One region of the Paenibacillus sp. FSL E2-0151 genome, then DNA from elsewhere that is predicted to be linked to it. Evidence: riboswitches for the same ligand, from Rfam matches in the RefSeq annotation. Region 1 holds a riboswitch; the other holds the start of a gene.
What was found. A riboswitch is a leader RNA that binds a small molecule or an ion and turns the genes downstream of it on or off. The one in region 1 is predicted to bind glycine.

Region 1 (8,323 bases):
ACGAGTGACCGGTGTTCCGTAAGGTGCGTTGAGTACCAATTCTGGTGTCTCTTCCGCTTCTTTGGCAATCCGTATCATCGTATCAATGAATCCATCCAACGTTTCTTTACTTTCGGTTTCTGTCGGCTCGATCATGATGCATTCCTCCACGTTGAGCGGGAAGTACACCGTAGGTGGGTGATATCCAAAATCAAGCAATCGCTTGGCAACATCAAGTGTGCGCACACCGTATTGCTTCAAACCCCGACCAGACATGACGAATTCATGTTTGCATACACCCGGATACGGAATCTCGTAGTAAGGTGCAAGACGGGCCATCATATAGTTGGCATTCAGTACCGCACATTCAGAGACGCGGCGTAACCCTTCCGGTCCATAGGTGCGAATGTAGGCATAGGCACGTACCAGAATACCGAAGTTGCCGTAGTAGGCTTTCACCCGGCCAATGGATTGATCGCCTTCACGATCGAATGCATACATACCATCATCATTCTTGATCACCATTGGTTTAGGCAGGAATGGAATCAGGCGATTCTTCACACCAACTGGTCCGGCACCTGGTCCACCACCGCCATGAGGCGTACTCATCGTTTTGTGCAAGTTCAGATGCACCACGTCAAAGCCCATATCACCTGGACGGGTAATGCCCATAATGGCATTGGAGTTGGCTCCGTCGTAATACAACAAGCCACCAGCCTGGTGTACGATGGATGCAATCTCCTGAATGTCTTTCTCAAACAGACCAAGTGTATTCGGGTTTGTCAGCATCAATGCTGCCGTATCCGAACCGACTGCTGCACGGAGTGCGTCCAGATCGACCAGTCCGTCTGCGCGGGATGGAATCGTCACAGTTTCAAATCCTGCAACGGTTGCACTTGCCGGGTTGGTACCATGCGAAGAATCGGGCACGATGACTTTGGTACGTTGTTCGCCACGACCTTCGTGGTAGGCACGAATCATCATAAGTCCAGTCCATTCTCCATGGGCACCAGCTGCTGGTTGCAAGGTCACAGCGTCCATACCTGTCAGACCTGCAAGGTCGTTTTGCAACGTATATAACAGTTCTAGTGCACCTTGAATGCTGGATTCATGCTGGTACGGATGGATTTTGGCGAATCCATTATAACGAGCAACATCCTCATTGATCTTTGGATTGTATTTCATCGTACAAGAGCCCAGTGGATAGAATCCGTTATCTACGCCGAAGTTGCGACGGGATAGCGCGGTATAGTGTCGAATAACATCTACCTCAAACACTTCCGGCAGTGCCGCTGCTTCCGAACGGAGCATTTCCCGGGGAATCAACGTATCGGCAGCCTGACGAGGAACATCACATTCTGGCAAGGAATAAGCGACACGCCCAGGGCTGCTGAGTTCAAAAATCAATGATTGTTCCGAAGCAGGAGATAAGGTCTGTGCACTAAATGTTGTATCCGTCTCAGGTTGAACCGAAGTGGAGACAGAGGTACCTGTTTCCGATTGTCCGTGTACCGATGTTGTCGTTGTCGTCGTCGTTTCCTGAGTCACAGCGATCCCTCCAATGCTCGTGCGAATTCGTCAATCTCTTCCTTAGTGCGCCGTTCCGTAACAGCAATCAGCATATGTCCGGCAAGCTCCGGATAATCACGTCCGAGTTCGTAGCCACCAATAAAGCCTGCATCCAGCAGTTTCAACTGAAGAGTATCCACGTCGGTTCCTTCAGGAAGCTTAATAACAAACTCATTAAATGTTGGTGCATTAAAAGTAAGGCTAACTCCAGAAATCGCAGTTAATGTATTGAGGGTGTAATGACTCTTTTGCAAATTCAGATCCGCGACATCGATCATTCCTTGTTTACCCATGATGGACATATATACAGATGCGCTGAGTGCAAGCAAAGCCTGGTTGGAACAGATGTTGGATGTCGCCTTTTCGCGTCGGATGTGCTGTTCACGTGCTTGCAATGTCAGTACAAAACCACGCTTGCCATTGCGATCCGTGGTCTGGCCTACGATTCGGCCAGGAATTCGGCGCATATGAGGCTGGGACACGGCGAAATATCCGCATGTCGGACCGCCGAGTGAAGCGGCGATGCCGAGGGGCTGCGCATCACCTACAACGATGTCGGCACCCAGCTTGCCTGGGGCTTCCAGCAGACCCAGCGATAGCGGGTTGGCACTTACAACGAGCAGGCCCTTGTGCGCATGCACGAGGTCGGCAGCCTGCTTCACATTTTCCACGGCACCAAAGAAGTTCGGACTCTGGATCATGACAGCAGCGGTATCGTCTGATATGGCGGTTTGCAGGGCATCCCAGTCAGTGACGCCATCCTTATAACCAATCTCGACAATCTCCAGACGGAGTCCGTGCGCATATGCCTGCAATACCTGACGGGCTTCCGGATGAACGGTACGGGATACGATGAGCTGTTTGCGACGAGTTGCCGCTGCGGCCAGATTACCGGCTTCCGCAAAAGCTGTTGCACCGTCATACATACTGGCATTGGCTACAGCCATACCGGTTAATTCACAGATGTAGGATTGAAATTCGAAAATGGCCTGTAGTTCACCTTGGCTGATCTCAGGCTGATAAGGTGTGTAGGCAGTGTAAAACTCGGAACGGGAAATGACATGATTGATGACGGAAGGAACATGATGATCATATATGCCAGCGCCGAGGAAGCTGGCGTGTGTTTCGAAATTGGCGTTGGCGCCAGCTTGTTTGGACATGTGACGTGTCAGCGCATATTCATCAAGTTTGGAGGATACGGGCAGCTCGCCCTGATAACGAATCTCTTTTGGAATGTCCTGAAACAGATCCTCCAGCGTATCCACACCGATGGTTGCGAGCATGGCGCTCTGATCTTGTTCAGTCATGGGAATGTAACGGTGCTTGCTCATGCTTGATCAGCTCCTTGAGTAGGTGTCTTCGACGTACGTGTCCGTTTATGAAAAGGGGTCTTCACGACCTCGGCTTTTAGTTTCTTGCCGCGGATCTCAATCTCAAGCGGGGTTCCCAGCGCAGCGTATTTGCTGTCGATGAGGGCAAGCCCCAGATTACGCTTCAATGTAGGTGATTGCGTGCCTGTTGTCACTTCACCAATCTGTACGCCTTCGGCGTAAATCGGATAGTGGGGGCGGGGAATACCGCGCTCCAGCACTTCGATGCCGACCAGTTTGCGGGCAGGCCCGTCAGTTTTTTGCTGTAACAAGGCTTCGTGTCCGATAAAAGGTCCCGCATTCAGCTTCACAAACATACCTACGCCAGCTTCGAGTGGAGAGATGGTTGCCGACAATTCCTGTCCATACAGGGGGAGCCTTGCTTCAAAGCGCAGTGTATCCCGGGCACCAAGTCCGGTTGGTACGAGTCCGTGACCTTCACCGGCTTGCATTAATCCATTCCAGACCACAGCAGCCTGATCTGCAGGAACATATAGCTCAAAGCCATCTTCACCGGTATAACCGGTACGGGACAACAGTAATTTTACTCCACATACTTCAGCATCCTGCACAAAACGAAACGGTTCAATCGAGCTTACATCCGTATCTGTAACTTTCCCGATAATGTCTACAGCCAGTGGACCTTGCAAGGCGAGCAGCGCTGTCTGCTCCGAATCATTGGTCATGCTCACGCCAGGGATCAAGTGCTCTTGCAGCCACGCCCAATCCTTGTCGATGTTGGAGGCGTTAACAACGAGCATATAATGCTGATCTTCCAGCTTATACACGAGCAGATCATCCACCACACCGCCATCTGGATAACACATCAGGGTGTACTGGGCTTGATCGGGAACCAGCGTGGTCACATCATTGGTCATCATTTGTTGCAAAAACGCTTCAGCCTGCTCACCCTGTACCGTGAATTCGCCCATATGGGATACATCAAACAGTCCCGCGCGCTCGCGTACCGCTTCATGTTCTTTCTGGATTCCGCTAAATTGTACCGGAAGCTCCCAGCCTCCAAAGTCAATGCACCGTACGCCTTCGTATTGCTGATACAGTGGGAAGAGTGGTGTTCTAAGCAAATCGGACATCAAATCACCTCGTCATGGGCCGTCAGCCGGCCGGATATACAATCGTGGATCAATGAACCAGGGTGTTTTTAAATTTTCAGCTAGATATTTTCATCAGATAAGTATGGTAAGGGCAGCTATGGCAGCGCCGTTCTACATCCTGTTTTTCGTTTTTTGGGAAAAAGGAAAAGGACAGGCCAAAGAATCGGCATGCCAAGTAGCACGCTGTATTCTAAGGCTCTGTCCCTTGTACCTGAGAGTTACCCCGCTGCGTTGCGCAGCAGGTTTCCCCTTGGGTGATCATAACGCCCGCACAGGGCGAATAGATGCTCTCCAGAGTTGCGTCCCGTAAAAGTCCTTTTGCCTGAGAGATTCACCCCCGCTTATCGGTGGTTTACTCCTTCGGCGTTACCTCATGTACATCCCGAATCGGGTGTCACGGGTAATCTCTCCCTTTACATTCATCCGCGGGTATAACATAGTCCAATAAACACATTTACTCCTCTCATTAAAACGTGAATCCACTACTGATGTCAAGAACGATGTCATAGATAATAATTAAAAACCGAATATTTATTTTTCTTTCGATACTATTGTTCGTGTATTTATAAAGACTGCGCTTACTATTCTAATATTCACCAGTATATGAAGAAAGAGTGTAATCCGGTTACAGGATTTAGAGGTGTTCAGCAAATAAATTGTGAGGTATCTTGACATTTGATTCATAAATATCATACGCTATGTTCTGGGAAAAAGGTTAAGGTCAAAGAACGCATGTACTCATTAATGAAAAGCGAGGCGGATATCGATGAGCGAATTGAAAAGTGATTTCCTGTACAGTGAAGAGCACGAATGGGTGCAAACCGTAGGGGAGGATACTGTACGTATTGGCATTACCGAGTTCGCGCAGCATCAGCTGGGTGACATTGTGTTTGTGGAATTGCCTGACCTTGAAACCAATGTAAAAGCAGAGGACAGCATTGGAACGATCGAATCGGTCAAAACGGTGTCGGACTTGTTCTCTCCCGTCACTGGTTCAATCATTGCGGTGAATGATTCGTTGCAGGACTCCCCTGAACTTGTGAACAGCTCTCCTTACGAGGAAGGCTGGATGATTGAGATCCGTGTTGAGGGAGATCTGACAGCAGCATTGTCTACATTGATGAATGCAGACGCGTATCGGAAACATACGAAAGAATAGTATCAACGAACTTGTACTTATTAACATATATTTTATAATTAAATGATATGAGCTTCATATTGTTTCGACCTGTGTGAGCCGGATGCTTGCACAGGTTTTTTGTGCTTTCCAAGAATGGTTTTGAATGTGGAATGAAGCAGATTGTGGATGTAAATCACCTGATTGGACCAAGCTATAGTTTAGAAAATGATTCTGGAAATGACAAAAGTCATAGGCAAGAAAATCCTTGTGTACCAATGGGTTCAGCCATTATGCATCAAGTAAAACGATTACATAACCTAATGTTGTCATCATTGTTCATGACGAAAGTACGCTTTCATTTCATTGAACAGGAGAGCATTCTCGCTTAGGATTACAGCAGGGGAGAAATGATACCCCTTTCATAAATCATAATCACTTGATCCAAGGAGGATAATACAATGAGTAATTTGGACCAATCGTCCAATTCCAAAGGTGGGCTACGGGTAGGTGTTCAGCGTTTTGGCCGATTCCTGAGTGGTATGGTCATGCCGAATATGGGAGCGTTCATCGCCTGGGGATTAATTACAGCTCTGTTCATTCCAACAGGCTGGTTCCCTAACGAGACGCTTGCGCAGCTAGTTGATCCGATGATCAAATATTTGCTGCCACTGTTAATTGGTTACACCGGGGGTACGATGGTGCATGGTCAGCGTGGTGGTGTCGTGGGTGCCATTATGACCATCGGGGTCATCGTGGGTAGTGATATTCCGATGTTCCTCGGTGCCATGATTGCCGGACCACTGGCAGCATGGATCATTAAAAAGTTTGATAAATCCATTGAAGGTAAAGTTAAAGCCGGATTTGAAATGCTTGTTAACAACTTCTCAGCCGGTATTATTGGCGGGATCTTGGGGATTTTTGCGCTACTGGGCATCGGGCCTGCTGTAGAAGCGATTAGCAAAGTATTATCTGCCGGTGTACAGGGCTTAATGAATCTTGGTTTGCTGCCGCTGGTCAACCTAATCATTGAACCAGGTAAAGTATTGTTCCTGAACAATGCAATCAACCACGGGATTCTTACACCAATTGCAACAGATCAAGCGAGAGAATTAGGAAAATCCGTATTATACATGCTTGAATCAAACCCGGGTCCGGGACTTGGTATCTTACTTGCTTACTGTTTCTTCGGACGCGGAATGGCCAAATCTTCTGCACCGGGTGCCGTAATCATTCATTTCTTCGGGGGAATTCATGAGATCTACTTCCCTTACATTCTGATGAGACCGATTCTGATTCTTGCCGCAATTGCGGGTGGCGTCGCAGGTACATTAACATTCATGCTCACCGGAGCAGGACTTGTTTCAGCACCATCACCGGGTAGTATTATCGCGTATTTCTTCTTAACACCAAAAGGTGGATACCTGCCGATGTTCGCAGGGGTGCTTGTAGCAGCCGTCGTTTCTTTCCTGGTTGCAGCAGTGTTGCTGAAAACGGGTAAACAAAAGGACGAAGATCTGGAGTCCGCATCCAGTCGGATGAAAGACATGAAGAGTCAAGGAACCCTGCCAAACGCTGGTATTACGGCTAATCAACGTGAAGCAGACAGAGCCGCAGATATGGCTTCTTCTACCGTCAAAACAGACGTGAAGAAAATTGTCTTCTCCTGTGATGCAGGCATGGGGTCAAGTGCCATGGGTGCTTCCATTCTACGCAAGAAGATGAAGGCAGAGGGGATTGACGTTACGGTGACCAATACGGCTATCAGTGATATCCCGCCGGATGCAGACGTGGTGATCACACAACAAGTATTGACCGATCGTGCCCGCTCCGTTGCGCCGAACGCAGAACATATATCCATCGACAACTTCCTAAAAAGCCCGGAATACGATGCGCTCGTTGAACGTCTGAAGTAATTGCACGCATTTGTTTTCCCTGAGCCGGAGGCTGAGATATGAGTATTACCAAAAGACAACGTGAAATCGTGGAGTTCCTGCTGGAGCATCCACATGAAGTCACTGCCGGCGAAATCGCCGTTGAAGTAAAGGTCAGTACCCGAACGGTTCACCGGGAGCTGCAAATGATTGAACAATGGCTTGAACCTTTGGGCATGAGGCTGGAAAAAAAATCAGGAACCGGTATCCGAATCGATGCCAGTTCCGATGATCTGGCTGTATTGCGCCAGCAACTAGAGGGTAAAGAATATGTAGAGTTTACGCCAGAAGAGCGTAAGCTCTTCATGCTTTGCATCCTGCTGGATGAACCGGAGCCTGTAAAGTTACTCGCCTTGGCTTCGGATCTGAAAGTGACCGTATCCACCGTAACCACTGATCTGGACGATCTGGAGTCACGGATTCGTCAGGCGGGACTAAAGCTGGTTCGCAGACGTGGATATGGCGTCAAGATTAACGGAAGTGAGACGATTCATCGCACAGCCATAGCTGCACTTGCTCTCGAATTTTTGGATGAGTCGGACCTATTCGGAAGACAGCCAGAACAGGGAGGCTCCATCGTAAACCAAAAACTGCTGGATATGATTGGACACGGTGATGTGCTTACGGTCGAAAATGCATTATGGCAACCAGACATCGAATGGCTGGAGAACATCCCGGAACGCCAATACATGAAGTTGCTGATTCAATTATCCGTAGCGGTTGTACGTATTCGTAAAGGCTTTGACATTGGCCGTATGTCTCCACGAGAGAACACGGGAGATGAAGTCGCAGAGCAGGATGAGATGAAGGTTCCACCTTATATGGCTTCCCGCTTGTGTGGTGTGTTATCGACCCAGCTGGGGCTGACATTCTCCCAAGATGAGCAAGCTTATTTTCACAGACTATTAGTTGAGACAGAGCAGCGGATTCATTCTTCGCGGCTGTTGCCAATAGACGATTTGATTTTACTGGACAGGGTACATTCACTGATTGATCAGATGCAGGCGAGAACACATTACGCTTTTCATGAGGATCGTTTGCTTCGTGAAGGTCTGCTTGGTCATATGCAACCTGTCATGGAGCGAATTGAAGGGCAACAGATGATTCGTAATCCGCTACTGCAGCAGATTCGCAAGGATTATGATTCCCTCTTCGAAGAGGTCAAACAATCCGTGCATCAAGCTTGGCCAGGCACAGAAGTTCCGGATGAAGAAATTGGTTTCTTGGTCATGCATTTTG
Region 2 (8,323 bases), 2.2 Mb from region 1:
GGAATCGTTGATCCCGAGGACAGCATCAGCAGAGGCAACAACGCACTGTTTAACCAAGCCCCAGCATTGCCAAGCAACAACAAGCTCAACTGAGCCATGAGTATAAAAGATATGGTGACCAGCAACTGGAACAGCCATAACATGAACCAACTGGCTGCTGACGATACCCCCATAATGTGCATCATCCCCGATCCAACGAGTGAGACGATAAATGCCGCACCCAGATTAATAATGTTACGTGCCCAGAAGCGCTCCCATTTCCCTGCCCTGCCACTCAGTTCACCAGAAACCTTTTGCAGATTCATGCTTAGCAACATCGCTCCGGTAAACGTAGCCGTTACAATCAACATCGGTACCATCGAGAAAGCAAAATTATCAACAGGATTCAGTCGCTCCACCTCTGCCTCCACGCGTGAAGATAACCCTACCGCAAGCGCATCGGACTGATCAGCAGTCATACCGGATTGATTCAGCACTCCGTGAATAACCTCCTGTTGTACTTCACGGTTCAATGTCGCTGTAACTTGTGCGGCTACGTTCTGCATCACACTTTTCACGGTAGCCACGTTTGATTCGTTCATCACATACTTCACTGTCATCGGTTTTGACAAGTCTTCTGCCTGCTGCATGAAACCTGATGGAATCTCAATAATCATGTACACATCCCGGTCCGTTAACATCTGTCTCGCTTCTTGCATCGATTCAGATGTTTTGACCTCGAAATTCAGGCCCGCTGCCAGAGACTCGGCCACCGGTTCAGCCGCTACCCCATCTTCATTCACGATGGTGACAGCCAATTGAGTCATTCTTTCGTTAACCTGGTCGTATCCGCTAAGCCAGATGATGTTAAAAAAAACCTGAAACAGCACAGCCGTAATTAAACCTACAATGGTGGCTCCGTTTTTCAAAAACAGCAGACTCGTCTGGAAAATACCTTTCATTCTATCCATCTCCTTTAATTTTGTTTCGCTCCTATATATATCGTATTGATATATGACAACAATTAATATATCTAACCGATATATAGATCGTCAATGTTTTTGTTTTTCTTCGTTGGAAAAAGACAAAAAAAGCCGATACATCTCTTCACCAGGAAGATTTGTACCGGCTTTTCATATCATGTAAGGACTCTTCTTCACCTTTAATAATCAAGGCTAAAGGCAGGCTCCACAAGTTAGCGTTAGATTTAATTCATATCAATCCGATTTATGCCTTAGTTTCTACGTCATTTTCAGCAGGGGACTCCGGCTCAGGCTCGGCACGCTTTGCCTTTGGTTTAGCCAACTTCTGCATCATTTTGCGGCCGGTTGGTGTCTGGGCCAGTCCACCTTGGGCTGTCTCCCGATGGCGGCTCGGCATTGCACTGCCTACTTCCAGCATGACATCGATGACTTCGTCTGACGGAATGGCACTACGCACTCCGGCCAGGGCCATGTCAGCCGCAGCCAGCGCCGTAACTGCACCCAGTCCATTACGGACGATGCACGGGATTTCAACAAGGCCTGCGACCGGATCGCAGATAAGGCCCAGTGTATTTTTTAACGCCAAACCAACGGCATGAACAACCTGTTCCGGTGTACCTCCACGCAGTTCAACCATGGCACCCGCAGCCATGCCGATAGCGGAACCCACTTCCGCCTGACAGCCACCTTCGGCCCCGGAGATAAATGAATTATTGGCGATAACATAACCAATTGCTCCCGCACAGAACAACCCGTTCACCAAATGTTCGTCCGTCCAGCCAAATCGCTCCTGTGAACTGATAAACACACCCGGGATGATGCCGCAGGAACCGGCTGTTGGTGTAGCCACGATCCGACCCATGGAGGCATTCACTTCAGATACACACAGGGCATACGCCATGGCAAGTGCGGAAGCATCTCCTGAGCAAGTCTCACCCTTGCGAATGTACTCGGCCATTTTTTTGCCGTCTCCACCTGTTAATCCACTGCGTGATGTCGTATCTTCCGTTAACCCTTTGCGTACCGCTTCCTTCATCACCTGATAATATTCAGACATCTGCTTCACAACATCCGCTTCCGGTGTATTGGTCTCCTGAACTTGCTCCTCGATCATCAGCTGAGCAATGGTTTTGGATTCCGCTGTACAGATCGTATTCAGTTCGTGCAAATGTTTAAACCGCATCCGAATCAACTCCTCTCTTCAAATCGATAACACGAATGTCCAATACATGGTCCAGCTCCCTTAGACGCTTGAGCATATCAGGATTAGGCACACCATCCATTTCCATCGCGGTAAGCGCTTCGCCATCACGGGCTTTCCGGTCCACCTGCATATACCCGATGTTAACCCCGGATGAACTGATCGTGGACGTCACTGACGCGAGTACGCCCGCTTTATCCGCATGCCGCAGAACGAGTGTTGGAAACTCACCACTAATCTGAACACGAAAATCATTCATCGAATGCACGGATACGCTTCCACCACCAATGGATGCACCGATTAAGGAGCAGGCACGTTCTCCATGCCACAACTCAATTTTGACCGTATTAGGATGAGGAGCAGGTAGGCCACTTGTATAAAACTCAACCTCCATGCCCGCTTCCTCTGCGTATTGCTCTGCATCCGGGATACGCGGATCGTCTGTGACATAATCCAGCAGACCGCCGATCAGTGCCAGATCTGTTCCGTGCCCCTGATACGTATCTGCAAATGAACCGTACAGCGTCAGCCGGGCACGATCTGGCGTACATCCTAGCCACTGTCGAGCAATTCTCCCTAACCTTGCCGCTCCAGCTGTATGTGAACTTGAAGGCCCCGTCATCGACGGACCAATAATTGAGAAAACATCTTTAAATCGCACCTTGTAACCCTCCATTATTAATCATGATTCATATTTGTAAAATGTATTCGTCATTTCGATCCAGGAGTTTCATCCACAATGTCCCTTATTTAGGTATGATGACATCAAAAAAGGACAGAAGAAGGCCTTAGGCCCTCTCTCTGTCCTCGATACCTGAGAGTTTCATGATCAGCAGTGTCTCACGACAAGGGTGCACTGCCTGCGATTACAGACAAGTTCACCGGGCTGACTGATCATATACCCCTTGGGTGGCGCAGTTCGCGCACTCTCCAGAGTTGCGTCCAACGATGGTACATTTACCTGAGAGATTAACCACTGCGCCGGGTGCGCAGCAGCTTGCTCCTTCGGTGCCTGAACACTAGCCATTTGGCTCGGCTAACCCAGGTCTCTCCCGCTCGTTATCATCCGCTGTATTATCTTAATTCGATTCGAATTGGTATATTTCTAAATTTTTGATCAAGTATACCCATAGAGTAATGTACAATATCATATATGTCAACAAAAGTAACGTGTAATTATCATAAGTTCGATGTCTATTTTAACTGAAACGAATAGCATTCAGATTTCTCACTTCCGCTGAGGCACTCGTGACGTTGCTAGTTGTCGTAAATTGGATACTTATCGTGTATGCATTAGTCGTTGTAGTCGGGGATGTATCCACGTAAGTGTTGGAGGAAAGAAACCTCAACGTTCCCGAAGCATTACCGGTTCGTGAGAGTTGCAATTGATTAATTAAAACTCCGTTACGTCTCAGATTAATGTTATACGCAATACTCCAGTTAGACCCTACAACTATTGCTACTTGTGTACTATTATCGATTTTCACGCGTTGACCTGCCACTACAGGTACATTAAGTGTCTGAATCGTTGTTTCAGCTACTAATGAAAGACCCAACGCCGTGGTCTGGCTATCAGCAAACAAGGAAGAGTCTGCCGGAGCCGAAGCTGCAGTTGATCCCGTGGCACCTGTCGTACCGGTAGCCCCAGTCACTCCTGTTGTTCCTGTAATACCAGTGACTCCGGTCGTTCCCGTCAGTCCTGTTGCTCCTGTAACACCAGTGACTCCGGTCGTTCCCGTCAGTCCTGTTGCTCCTGTAACACCAGTGACTCCAGTTGTTCCCGTCAGTCCTGTTGCTCCTGTAACACCAGTGACTCCAGTTGTTCCCGTCAGTCCTGTCGCTCCTGTAACACCAGTGACTCCGGTCGTTCCCGCTACTCCCGTTACGCCTGTTGCACCTGTAACACCAGTGACCCCTGTCGTTCCTGTTATTCCTGTACTCCCGGTAATCCCCGTGGCTCCAGTAGACCCTGTCTCTCCCGTACTCCCAGTAACTCCCGTCACTCCAGTAGACCCTGTCCCTCCCGTACTCCCGGTAATCCCCGTCACTCCAGTAGACCCTGTCTCTCCCGTGCTCCCGGTAATCCCCGTCACTCCAGTAGACCCTGTCTCTCCCGTGCTCCCGGTAATCCCCGTGGCTCCAGTAGACCCTGTTTCTCCCGTGCTCCCGGTAATCCCCGTGGCTCCAGTAGACCCTGTCTCCCCTGTGCTCCCGGTGACTCCAGTCGTTCCTGTTATTCCTGTACTCCCAGTAACACCCGTCACTCCGGTAAGCCCTGTCTCTCCTGTGGTCCCCGTACTTCCAGTAGCGCCCGTGACTCCTGTCACTCCGGTAGATCCTGTCTCCCCCGTGGTCCCAGTGACACCGGTCTCTCCCGTCGATCCCGTAGTTCCTCCAGGAGGACCAGTAACTCCTGTCAGTCCTGTAACACCTGTAGCCCCTGTAGGACCAGTTGTTCCCGCAACCCCTGCTGTCCCTGTAGCTCCAGTCGCACCCGTTACCCCGACTAGACCGGGGTTCGCTCCTAACAATTCCTCAGACACCAAACGATGTGCCGTTACCAGTTGACCGTTCTCGTTTTTCCCCCATACCGAAATCTGAACTTCATCCTCCGCATCATCACCTGTGATAAATATAAACTCAAATGCATCCAAATCTGCATAATAGTCATTTGTTATAACCTGGTTAGGCAAAACATTAAACAATTCCTCAACGTATAGTGTGCGAACACCATTCAAATAATATCCTTGAACCAGAACGGTAGAGAAACTAGTGAGACTCCAATTGTCTAATTTCACTGTAATTCTCTGTGTAGGACGCTCGCCGCTTCCCACCACTATATTATTTTCTATTGGCCCTGTTGATAAAACAGCCATCCTGCGATGCCCCTTTCTCCTGCCTCCATCACCAAATCAAGATTGTCTTCTATGAATATGCATATTGAACTGTAAACGTGAAGTTGCCCTCTTGCCTTTTTGGAGTGGACTGAAAGGAGATCGAATAGATATCCACCACACCAAAAGGAGAATATACAAAAAAAGCTGCCGCTCGTTTCTGCGGCAACCTTATTGTTATTCTTTAGCTCATCTAGACGGATTGGAAAAGGTCAGTTCTTCCGCCCAAGCTTGCAGCTTTGCCTTTGTCCATCCTTCGTTTTCACCCATGATGGAGTACCGCAAGCCATTCTCACTCCATGATATGTTCCGAATGCTCTTCATATATGAACCCTCGGTGTTACGAACCTTAATCTCGGCTTCATCCGGTATTAGTGTATCGTCCACATTTTCTTCCGGCATCTTGAATACCGTCAGGCTGACTTCTACCTTGTCGTTACTTACATAATACAAGGTTACTTCATCTCTGCTCAGCTCACCGCGCGATGTAGACATTTCGATCCGTGATAGTTCGAATTCTCCACTCATGTCCTGTAGGAACGGCTGTTCCAACGCTTTTTCCGCTTCCTCTAGGGTCACTTCGGAATTCTGCATCATATCGTTCAAGTCCTTCACATCGACCTCCTCAGGGATGTCAATTACGAAAGTATCCTTTGTGAATTCAGGGTCATACTGAATCGGATCATAGACCATTTCTGATTTTCCATCCCCATACGCGCTGTTTACTTTGACAATCATCCACGTTTTGGGATCTACCCAATACTCTGAAGATATGGAGAATGCGCCTTCTTCTTTTGGTGTCAATTCAATATGAATGACGTCCTGTCCATGAAGTTTCTCCTGTCCCATCATATTCACATCATGCGTAGTACGTAACCGCTCTAGTTGATCGAGCAATATTTGCTTCTGGGTTTGATTAGGTTGTTGTGACACGGATGATGCATCCATGGAATATGCTGCCCCTGTTTCTTTTTCATATATGATGATCTTCTTTCCATCATTAACTGCGTAACTGACATTGCCATTCTCTGATGTTTCCGTGCGCTTTCGTCCGGTTTCACCATCTACCCATTCCTTAATTTGCATCGTGTTAGTCAGCTTGTCATCCGCCCATATCTTCATCACACCTTCCGCATAATACGAGGCGGGTTCTGTTTCTGCTGAGACAACCTTCTCAATCATCTCATCTCCTGACATAGCCAGCATATCCTTCTCCGCGCAACCTCCAAGCAGGGCGCCTGCCAACACAGCAGTACCCAGCATCATCCATCCTTTTTTCATCATCTTATCCACCCTCTCTGCGTTTACATTCTCCATGTTCAGGCAATCGGCATGCTGCCAGCGTTCCATATCCTTCGTATGACCACATGCGCATATCCCCTCCGTGCTTTATTGCAACCCGTTTGGCTATACTCAATCCCAATCCCGAACCACCTGCATATGTCTTCTCCTCCTGATTCTGGTGTTGAACATAGGGTTCGAAGATACGAATGAGCTGTTCCTCAGGAATAGCAGGACCTTCGTTTTGTACTATGATCAATGTTGCTCCCGCCCTGTAGTTATCCAATTCAGCTCTAAGCGAAGGAATAATCCATTCAGGAAGCTCCCAATCTGAAGCAATAACCCCTAGTCCCATTACACCGTTCGTCCTTGTGTGGCGTAGTGCATTATTTATCAGATTATCTGTCAGGCGCATCAGTTGTTCCGGATGAACTCGGTACAGTTGATCTGTGCGGACATCCATCTTCACGTCAATCTGACCACGCTCGGCAAGTCCCTCATAGCTCCCAAGCAGCATATCAAAAAACTCTTCACCTTCCACCTTAACCATGGCCATCTCCGATTCACTGGAACCCAACGCCGTATACATCTCAAGTTCACTAATCATCTGTTTCATCCGCTCCACATTTCCGAGCAGCACATCCTGATATTCCTGCCTTTCAAGGCGTTTCAGTTGACGATCACCGTTAAGTACTTCCGTATAGGCACTAATGGACATCAACGGTGTTTTCAGATCATGGGATAACGAGGCGATCATGAGCTCTTTTTCTTTTTGCTCCCTCTCCACATCGGCCTGAGTATGTCTGATCTTGTCTTGCATTGCATCAAACTGTTGGAGCAAGATGCCCATTTCATCATGACGAACAGGTACCACATCCGTAGCAGCCTCTCCCCGTGCAAAAGCATCCATTCGTTCTATGAGATATTTCATCGGCCGAAAGAGCTTTCGGGATAGCAACCACAGCACTGTTCCGTATAACAGAATAAAGAAAGTAGCAGCGAGACCCATGACCCAGGTAGTCCGCAAGGATATGCCTTCCAGCCAATCTCCACGCAGCATGACGATTTCGTAAATGCCGACCAACTCACCCTTTTCCCATACGGGTTTCTTCAACGAGAATGTACGATGACGAATCTGTAAGTTGTACAAATTACGATACAGCTCCGCCCCCCCAACGGTGTAAGCTCCAGCAGACCATGTACTCCCCTCTGATGTGTACACCCGAATCCCTGTTGGTAAATACAGAGCAAAGTTCACCCGACCATTCTCCAATTCAGAGAGTGCAGCGAAAGCATCAGGCGAGTGCAGCTGGTACAGTCCCGGGTCAGATAAAGCCAGTTCAATAGGAGCCAATTGTCCGGACAACTCCACATATTCCGTTACGGCACGCTGATCATTGTAATAGTTATACAGGGAGTACAGCGCCCACCCAGCAGCGACAGGCAGCAGCATTACAATGAGGAAGGCAAGCATTAACCAGTACTTCAACTTCATTCCTCAGGCTCCCCCACGAACCGGTAACCACTGCCCCACACCGTCTGAATCCAGCGTGGATGATGGGGCTCGTCACCAAGCTTGGCCCGAAGGCTCTTCACATGAACTGTTACTGTACTCGAGTTCCCCGCCTCTGGCTGACTCCAGACATGTTCATACAGTTCCGCCTTGGTAAACACCCGGCCCGGATGAGAAGCAAGCAGTATGAGCAAAGCCCATTCCTTGTTGGTTAGTGCCACATGTTCTCCATGAACCTGTGCGCGCTGATTCAAATAATCAATCGATAACCCATCGTTATACTGTCTATCTGTCGAATCCGGCTCCACGCCCTGATATCTGCGGTACCTATTCAGATGAGATTTAATGCGAGCTGTAAGTTCCGTTAGACTGAAGGGCTTCGTAATATAATCGTCAGCTCCCAGCCCAAGCCCCCTGACTTTGCTCTCTTCCTCGATTCGAGCACTCATCATGAGCAGCGGAACATCGCTGA

Region 2: it holds a riboswitch for glycine, as region 1 does, so the genes downstream of both, sdaAB (L-serine ammonia-lyase, iron-sulfur-dependent subunit beta) here and gcvT (glycine cleavage system aminomethyltransferase GcvT) in region 1, are expected to answer to the same signal.

Annotation. Positions count from the first base shown of each region.
Region 1 is NZ_CP150308.1:5,409,784-5,418,106, reverse strand. It holds gene gcvPB (aminomethyl-transferring glycine dehydrogenase subunit GcvPB) at 1-1,386, opposite strand, end outside; gene gcvPA (aminomethyl-transferring glycine dehydrogenase subunit GcvPA) at 1,524-2,879, opposite strand; gene gcvT (glycine cleavage system aminomethyltransferase GcvT) at 2,876-4,012, opposite strand; glycine riboswitch at 4,334-4,456, opposite strand; gene gcvH (glycine cleavage system protein GcvH) at 4,800-5,192, shown strand; gene MHI55_RS24060 (PTS mannitol transporter subunit IICB) at 5,612-7,066, shown strand; gene MHI55_RS24055 (BglG family transcription antiterminator) at 7,105-8,323, shown strand, end outside.
Region 2 is NZ_CP150308.1:577,635-585,957, reverse strand. It holds gene MHI55_RS02875 (ABC transporter permease) at 1-941, opposite strand, end outside; gene sdaAA (L-serine ammonia-lyase, iron-sulfur-dependent, subunit alpha) at 1,207-2,145, opposite strand; gene sdaAB (L-serine ammonia-lyase, iron-sulfur-dependent subunit beta) at 2,135-2,824, opposite strand; glycine riboswitch at 3,104-3,228, opposite strand; gene MHI55_RS02860 (collagen-like protein) at 3,363-5,039, opposite strand; gene MHI55_RS02855 (hypothetical protein) at 5,247-6,341, opposite strand; gene MHI55_RS02850 (HAMP domain-containing sensor histidine kinase) at 6,343-7,833, opposite strand; gene MHI55_RS02845 (response regulator transcription factor) at 7,830-8,323, opposite strand, start outside.